Regions from separate parts of the Erwinia sp. TECH1 genome, predicted to be linked through region 1. Evidence: predicted binding sites of a transcription regulator. Region 1 holds the regulator's gene; the other holds the start of a gene.
What was found. Region 1 encodes ArgR, which controls arginine synthesis, uptake and breakdown. Its sites were predicted from a motif close to ANTGAATAAAAATACANT; they were not measured.
Positions count from the first base shown of each region.

Region 1 (4,424 bases):
GGAAGTGGTGAGCGACAGATCGCTGCCGTTACCGCTGGAGATCGAATTTGTGCATCTTGGCACAGGCCAGAGACGGCGCTACGGCGCGTTGATCCTGCTGTTTGACGAAGCGGAGGAAGAGCTGGAAGGGCAGCTACGATTTAACGTGCGCTGAAACGAAAAAAGGCCCCGGCGAACGGGGCCAAAAGGTTCGTCATATAACCGTCAGGGTAACGGTGACGAGGAATTACTTATACAGCTCGGCGGTGACGTGCCAGGTGTTGTCGTTACGCGCTTCGATAACGCGATAGGCGCTGGCGCCTTGTTCATCCGCTTTCTGCGACAGCTGCTGACGAATATCCATCGGTGCGCCCGCCACGCCGCCTAATGAAATGGTGCCGGCGGATTGTAGATGCTGCGATTGCTCTGCGTTAACCAGCTGTGCAGCTGAAGCGCCGAAGGAAAGTACGGAGAGCAGGCTTAATACGGCTAAAGTTGTTTTCATGATTTTCTTCCTCATTGTCCTCAACAACCCGCGTCTGAAACCTGTCAGGTCGTCGATATAGCGGCAGGCTTTACGCCTGCCCGTCGCCCATCTTATTTATAAAGTTCTGCGGTCGCGTGATAGTTGCCGTTGTTGTAGGCCTCAATCACCCGATACGATTTCGCGCCCTGTTCGTCGGCTTTCTGTGAAAGCTGCTGACGGATGGTGGTTGGCGCGCCGTCGATGCCGCTAACGCTGATGGTACCCATAGACTGCAGATTTTCGTTGGCAACCTGCTGATCGGTTACCAGGTTGGCAGCGCTGGCGCCGAAAGAGAGAACGGAAGCCAGGCTTAGTGCAGCGATAGTAAATTTCGTGTTCATAACAGATGCTCCAGAAGTAGGGCGATAACCGAAAGGGCTAAAAAACTTTTATTATTCTTGGGGTTATCGTCAGAGTTAGGTTGATTATTTGTACAGCTCAGCCGTAGCGTGATAGTTGCCGTTTAAATAGGCCTCGACCACACGGTAGGCTTTAGCGCCCTGAGCGTCGGCTTTCTGGCTCAGCTGGGCATTGATATCCATAGGGGATGCGCTGACGCCGCTCACGCTAACGGTGCCGATCGATTGCATGTTTTGCGCCTGATCCGCGTTAACAGATTCAGCTGCAAAAGCACCAAAAGAGAGCAGAGAGAGCAGGCTGGCGGCAGCCACGGTAGTTTTTACGTTCATGAAAATTTTCCTCGTCATTATTTTTATCGTGTTGTTAGTGTGATTCACATCACGAAAAGGATTATAGATCTGATAACGTAAAATATTAATAGCAGGCTAATAATGTTTTGTTGCGATATTTAAGCCGTTAACCACTTTTTAATAACGTTCAGTTATAAAAAACGCTTATAAGTTGCTCTGGCTGCGTTAAATATGCGTAAAAACATTGAGATAGATCAATTTAACTATTTGTGCGCTTCTTTGTGGCAGATCACACTGCGAGACGGGAGTCCATAAAGTTTAACGGCGATGTCAGCGCAATAAGCCAGTGTATTATGCTGTTTTTAACGGAGTGGAGAGAGAAAAGACAACGCGCCAACGGTCGCCGGCGCGCGGGGAAAACGATAAAGAACTGCATAAAAACCGGCGGCTTATAGTTCCTGATCGAATAATTTCAGGACGGAATCACGCAGGTGTCTGATGGTAACGTGGCGGGCTGGGGTAATGAAAATCGTGTCGTCACCGGCGATGGTGCCGAGGATGCCTTCGGGCTTGCCCAGCGAGTCCAGCATGCGGGCAATCAGCTGCGCCGCGCCAGGGCTGGTATGGATCACAATCAGCGCGTCATTATAATCGATATCAAGCACCAGATTCTTGAGCGGGCTGCTGGTGGTCGGCACGCCCAGCTCGGCAGGCAGACAGTAAACCATTTCCATTTTGGCGTTGCGCGTGCGCACGGCGCCAAAGCGGGTCAGCATCCGCGAAACCTTGGACTGGTTGATATTATCAAAGCCCTGTTCCTGGAGCGCAGTGACGATCTCGCCCTGCGAGCTAAATTTTTCTTCTTTTAATAAGGCCTTAAACGCCTTAATCAGATCTTCTTGTTTTGCTGGATTACGCATAGTTTTTCGCTAAAGGTCGCAAGAGAATTCCCGGCTGGGATAACTTCTTATTATGCACTTTTTTGCATTTTTATGCAAATTAAGCCTCTTTTTTACACCCTGTTAACGTTCGTTGCCAGATCGCGGCCGTGAAAAATTCGCCTTATTCCGCGACGTCGCGCACAATAAGTGAACAGATTGTTATAAAATTGATGTTGTTTGGCTAAGTATTAACGGTGTAGTGTAACGTTGACCGCGTTGCCTGCAGCCTCGAATGGCCTTACCGGGCATATTGCGGTCAGTCTCTGTCGCTTTATCCTGTATGATGCGCCGTCGTGCATGAGGGTAAATGCTGTCGCTCAGGCCTCGCAGGTCAGATATGCTCATAAGCAAATGATTCCACGGCACTTCCCCCTCAAAATAATAAGGAGTTTAGGATGAAAGTTGCAGTTCTCGGCGCGGCTGGCGGCATTGGCCAGGCCCTTGCTCTTCTGCTTAAAACCCAGCTTCCGGCAGGTTCAGATCTCTCACTGTACGATATCGCTCCCGTGACGCCCGGCGTGGCTGTCGATCTGAGCCACATCCCTACTGCGGTGAAAATCAAAGGCTTTAGCGGTGAAGACGCGACGCCAGCCTTGCAGGGCGCTGACGTAGTCCTGATCTCCGCAGGCGTAGCGCGTAAGCCTGGTATGGACCGCGCAGACCTGTTTAATGTTAACGCCGGTATCGTGCGCAATCTGATTGAGCAGGTCGCCGCTACCTGTCCAAAAGCGCTGATCGGCATCATTACTAACCCCGTTAACACCACCGTGGCTATCGCCGCCGAGGTGCTGAAAAAAGCGGGCGTCTATGACAAGAACAAACTGTTCGGCGTGACCACGCTGGATATTATCCGCTCCAATACCTTTGTCGCCGAGCTGAAGGGCAAAGATCCGGCGGCGCTGAACGTGCCGGTGATTGGCGGCCATTCCGGCGTCACTATCCTGCCGCTGCTGTCGCAGGTGCCGGGCGTAAGCTTTACGGATCAGGAAGTGGCCGATCTGACTAAACGTATCCAGAACGCGGGTACAGAAGTGGTTGAGGCAAAAGCCGGCGGCGGGTCTGCCACGCTGTCAATGGGCCAGGCCGCAGCGAAATTTGGTCTGTCGCTGGTGCGTGCCCTACAGGGTGAAAGCAACGTGGTGGAGTGCGCCTACGTTGAAGGCGACGGCGCGCATGCTCGCTTTTTCGCTCAGCCGCTGCTGCTGGGGAAAAACGGCGTTGCGGAGCGTAAGCCCATCGGCGCTTTGAGTACGTTTGAAGAGCAGGCGCTACAGAACATGCTGGAGACGCTGAAGAAAGATATCGCTCAGGGCGAAGAGTTCGTGAAGTAAGCCACTCAGGGCCAGCTTTCGCTGGCCCTTGCCGTTTAGCTGCCCGGATATTCCAGTACGGTAATTTGCAGCGTCATCTTGCGATCGTTACGCAAAATATCCACATCAATCGCCGTTCCCGGACGGATTTCCGCCACCTGGTCCATGGTTTCCAGCGCGGAAACCGCAGGCTTATGGTTCACGCTGACGATGACGTCGTTCACCTGCAGGCCTGCTTTCGCCGCCGGCCCGCCCTGCGCCACGTTGGTCACCACAATGCCCTGAACGTGATCGATGCTGCCGTTCTGGCCATGCATTTGCGGAATTTCACGTCCGCTGATGCCGATAAACCCACGGATAACGCGGCCGTCGCGGATAAGCTTGTCCATGATTTTCGCCGCCAGCGCGGTAGGGATGGCAAAACCGATGCCTTCCGGCGTTTCGCCATCGTTGCTTTTATCGAACGACAGCGTGTTAATGCCCATCAGTTCGCCCAGTGAGTTAATCAGCGCGCCGCCGGAGTTGCCTTTATTAATAGAGGCATCGGTTTGCAGGAAGTTCTGATAGCGGGAAGGGCTGAGGCCTACGCGGCCGGTCGCGCTGATGATGCCCTGCGTAACCGTCTGGCCAATGTTGTAAGGGTTGCCTATCGCCATCACCAGATCGCCGATATGCGCCACTCGCTTAGGATTAACAGGAATAACCGGCAGGCCGGAAGCGGTGATCTTCAGCACGGCCAGATCGGTCAGGCTGTCCGAGCCTACCAGCATGGCTTCAAAAATTCGGCCATCCTGCAGCGCGACGATAATCTGATCGGCATCGTTAATCACATGCTTGTTGGTCAGGATATAGCCCCGCCCGTCCATAATCACGCCCGAGCCCAGCGTGCGGATTTCCAGGTTATGGGCCGACGCGTTGGCGCTGCGATTATAGACGTTCACCACCGCAGGCGCGGCGCGGCGCACGGCGTCGTTATAGCTGACGGGCTTCTGGCTGGCGCTGTCATCTTTTAGCGTAA
Region 1 is NZ_JBSRZK010000001.1:4,270,968-4,275,391, reverse strand. It holds gene ACVWZ0_RS20045 (barstar family protein) at 1-154, shown strand, start outside; gene yhcN (peroxide/acid stress response protein YhcN) at 227-484, opposite strand; gene yhcN (peroxide/acid stress response protein YhcN) at 577-846, opposite strand; gene yhcN (peroxide/acid stress response protein YhcN) at 931-1,194, opposite strand; gene argR (transcriptional regulator ArgR) at 1,605-2,075, opposite strand; gene mdh (malate dehydrogenase) at 2,492-3,427, shown strand; gene degS (outer membrane-stress sensor serine endopeptidase DegS) at 3,463-4,424, opposite strand, start outside.

Region 2 (4,424 bases), 4.3 Mb from region 1:
TTCCGTCAGGTTGGGCTGCTGCTTCAGGCGCTCGAAGGTTTTCGCCAGCAGCTCCTGGTGATTGGCGCCTTCGCCCTTGGGCGATATGGTGTGGTACTGCTCGGCGACGTTGGTCAGGTTCAGAAACTGGCTGAAGGCGCGCGCCACCGGCAGCAGTTCGTCATTGGATAAATTTTGCAGCGTGGTAAGCAGCTCTTTACGGTGGGCGTCGTTTCCCGCGCGGGAAGACTTGGAGAGCTTACGGATGGTTTCCACCCGATCCAGGATGTTCTCGCCAAGCGCATCCTTAATCGTATCCCCGAGCAGTTTGCCGAGCATACTGACATTACTTCGCATTGCGGAATATTGTTCGTTCATATGACCCCTGACCGTTATTTTTATCACTCTCTACCGTCGCCGGTATAACATTGCCTTTTATCTAGCCACGTTCCCGTCCATCCGTCAATTGACTTAAACGTGTGCAAACCTGTCGCTAACTTGCGGTAATTTAAGAAATTTAACAGCGACGCAGCGAGATAAGTTATTCTTATCGAGAAACAAATGATAAAGCCGGGGTAAAAGGCCGTTTTACTGGCTAAATGCCCCGCTTTTCACTCAGTGATTGCAAAAATGCTGTACGACCTGCGTAATCAATTCGCGGGTAGGTTTAATAAAAGCGGTATCAAGATATTCATCCGGCTGGTGCGCCTGGTTAATCGAACCTGGCCCTAACACCAGCGTCGGGCACAGTTCCTGAATAAACGGCGCTTCGGTGCAGTAGTTCACGATGCTGGTTTCCGTGCCCAACAGCTTTTCCACCACTTTGACCAGCCGATGATCGGCCGGACATTCATAGCCGGGGATCGGCGGATGCAGCTGGCTGACGTTGACGCGGCCCGGCCAGCGTTCGCTGACGGGCGCCAGCGCCTCGTTAATCAAGCCTTCCAGCTCGTTCAGCGTCAGGCCCGGCAGCGGCCGCAGATCCATATGCAGATCGCAGCAGGCGCAAATGCGATTTGCCGCATCGCCGCCGCTGATATGGCCAAAGTTCATGGTGGGATAAGGAATGGCAAAACCGTCGTGACGATAGCGCGTTTTCAGCGTGTCGCGCAGCGCCATCAGCTGCGTGATGGACTCATGCATCAGCTCAATGGCGTTGACCCCGCGTGAAGGATCGCTGGAATGGCCCGACTGGCCTTCAATGCGGATCACGTTCGACATATGGCCTTTGTGCGCCCGTACCGGCTGTAGCGAGGTAGGCTCGCCGATAATGGCGCAGTCGGGCCGCACTGTGGCGTTTTCAGAGAAATATTTCGCGCCCGCCATCGTGGTTTCTTCATCGGCGGTCGCCAGCACGTAGAGCGGTTTCGCCAGCTTTTTCACGTCAACATCGCGCAGCGCATCAAGGATAAAGGCGAAGAAGCCTTTCATATCGGCGGTGCCCAGGCCATACAGCTTGTTATCGTGTTCGGTTAACGCAAAGGGATCGCGCGTCCAGCGACCATCGTCGAACGGCACGGTGTCGCTGTGACCAGCCAACAACAGGCCGCCAGCGCCGCTGCCGGTACGGGCCAGCATATTAAATTTATGGCGCGTGCCGGGAACCGGCTGCACTTCCACCTCAAAGCCAATATCGCGGAACCAGCCTGCCAGCAAACTGATTAAAGCTTCATTACTCTGATCCATCGCGCTGTCGGTGGCGCTGATGGACGGCGTGGCGATCAACTCACGGTAAAGCTCAATAAAAGGCGGTAATTTTGTCTTCACTGTTGACAGTCCTTGCGTTAGGATAGTATCAATATTCATGCATTAATAGTGAATAAAAATACATTAATGGCGTGGGGATGGAAACCAGATTTCCTGCATAACCGGCGCTAACCGCGTGGGAATACGGCATGAAGCCGTCACCCGAAACCCGAGACCGTTATAAGGTGTCCGATGTTAAATACGCTGATTGTTGGTGCCAGTGGCTATGCTGGCGTAGAGCTTGCGACCTACCTGAACCGTCACCCTCAGGTGAACATAACCGCTTTAGCGGTATCAGCGCAAAGCCCTGACGCCGGAAAATTGCTTTCCGATCTGCATCCGCAGCTGAAAGGCATCCTGGACATGCCGCTGCAGCCGCTGACAAGCGCGGCAGAGTTCGCCGACAAAGTGGACGTGGTGTTTCTGGCGACGGCGCACGAAGTCAGTCATGACCTGGCGCCTGAATTCCTGGCCGCCGGCTGCGTGGTGTTCGATCTGTCAGCCGCGTTCCGCGTCAACGAAGAGAGCTTCTTCACCGACTATTACGGCTTCCCGCATCAGCATAAAGCGTGGCTGGCAAAGGCCGTGTATGGCCTGGCCGAATGGCAGCAGAGCCAGCTAAAAGAAGCGCAGCTGATTGCCGTGCCGGGCTGCTATCCGACCGCCGCGCAGCTGGCGCTGAAGCCACTGATTGCGGCGGATCTGCTGAACGAAGCGCAGTGGCCGGTGATCAACGCCACCAGCGGCGTCAGCGGCGCAGGACGCAAAGCGTCCGTGACCACCAGTTTCTGCGAGGTCAGCCTGCAGCCTTATGGCATTTTCACCCATCGTCACCAGCCGGAAATCGCCGCGCATCTTGGCGTGCCGGTGATCTTCACGCCGCACCTGGGCAACTTCCCGCGCGGCATCCTGGCCACCACCACCTGTCGGCTGAAGGCGGGCGTAACGCGTGAAGACGTGGCGGAAGCGTTCCATAACGCCTATCACGATAAGCCGCTGGTGCGTGTCTATGATAAAGGCGTGCCGTCGATCAAAGGCGTGGTCGGCCTGCCGTTCTGCGATATCGGCTTTGCCGTGCAGGGCGAGCACGCGATTATCGTCTCAGCGGAAGATAACCTGCTGAAAGGCGCGTCGTCGCAGGCGGTGCAGTGTATGAATATTCGTTTCGGCTTCCCGGAAACGCAGTCGCTTATTTAATCAGTGAGAAAGCCCATGACCAATCCTTTAATTATTAAACTCGGCGGCGTGTTGCTGGATAGCGAAGAGGCGCTGGCGCGCCTGTTTGACGCACTGGTGGCGTACCGCGAAACCCATCAGCGCCCGCTGCTGATCGTTCACGGCGGCGGCTGCCTGGTCGACGAGCTGATGAAGAAGCTGGCGCTGCCGGTGAAAAAGAAAAACGGCCTGCGCGTCACGCCAGCCGATCAGATCGACATCATTACCGGCGCGCTGGCGGGCACCGCCAATAAAACGCTGCTGGCCTGGTCGAAAAAACACGGTATTGATGCCGTTGGCCTGTGCCTGGGCGACGGTGGCAGCGTCAACGTGGCGGCTTTTGATGAAGAGCTGGGCCACGTGGGCCAGGCGACGCCGGGCAATCCCAAACTCATTACTACGCTGCTGGAAGCAGGCTACCTGCCGGTGATCAGCTCTATCGGCATCACCGAAGACGGCAAGCTGATGAACGTCAACGCCGACCAGGCCGCCACCGCGCTGGCCTCGACGCTGGGTGCCGATCTGGTGCTGCTCTCCGACGTCAGCGGCATTCTGGACGGCAAAGGCCAGCGCATCGAAGAGATGACGACGGCGCTGGCGGAACAGCTGATCGCCCAGGGCATCATTACCGACGGCATGATTGTTAAAGTCAACGCCGCGCTGGATGCCGCCCGCACGCTGGGCCGTCCGGTCGATATCGCCAGCTGGCGTCATGCCGAACAGCTACCAACCCTATTTAACGGCGTGTCGATTGGCACCCGGATCCTCGCTTAACCGGTTCAAGGAAATGACAATGCAAGATAAAAGCATCAAAAAAATCGTTCTGGCTTACTCTGGCGGTCTGGATACCTCCGCGATTATTCCGTGGCTGAAAGAGAACTACGGCGGCTGTGAAGTGGTCGCCTTCGTGGCCGATATCGGCCAGGAGCGTGGCGATCTGGAAGGCGTTGAGCAGAAAGCGTTGCAGTCCGGCGCTTCCGAATGCCACGTAGTGGATCTGCGTGAAGAATTCATCAGCGATTACGTCTATCCCGTGCTGCAAACCGGCGCGCTGTATGAAGGTACTTATCTGCTGGGCACGTCGATGGCGCGCCCTATTATCGCCAAAGCGCAGGTTGAGCTGGCGCTGAAAGTCGGCGCGGATGCGCTGTGCCACGGCGCAACCGGTAAAGGCAACGACCAGGTGCGTTTCGAAACCACCTACACCGCGCTGGCCCCACAGCTGAAAGTGGTTGCGCCATGGCGCGAGTGGAACCTGCGTTCCCGTGAGGCGCTGCTCGACTATCTGAAAGAGCGCAACATCCCGACCACCGCGTCGCTGGAAAAAATCTACAGCCGTGATGAAAACGCCTGGCATATCTCTACCGAAGGCGGCGTGCTGGAAAGCCCGTGGAATGCGCCAAACAAAGACTGCTGGGTCTGGACTGTCGATCCGCTGGAAGCGCCGGACCAGCCTGAGCAGGTGACGGTATCCGTGGAGAAAG
Region 2 is NZ_JBSRZK010000001.1:16,088-20,511, reverse strand. It holds gene ppc (phosphoenolpyruvate carboxylase) at 1-357, opposite strand, end outside; gene argE (acetylornithine deacetylase) at 595-1,746, opposite strand; gene argC (N-acetyl-gamma-glutamyl-phosphate reductase) at 1,918-2,922, shown strand; gene argB (acetylglutamate kinase) at 2,938-3,714, shown strand; gene ACVWZ0_RS00070 (argininosuccinate synthase) at 3,734-4,424, shown strand, end outside.
Region 2: the regulator ArgR is predicted to act here: its motif matches at 1,794-1,811, upstream of argC (N-acetyl-gamma-glutamyl-phosphate reductase).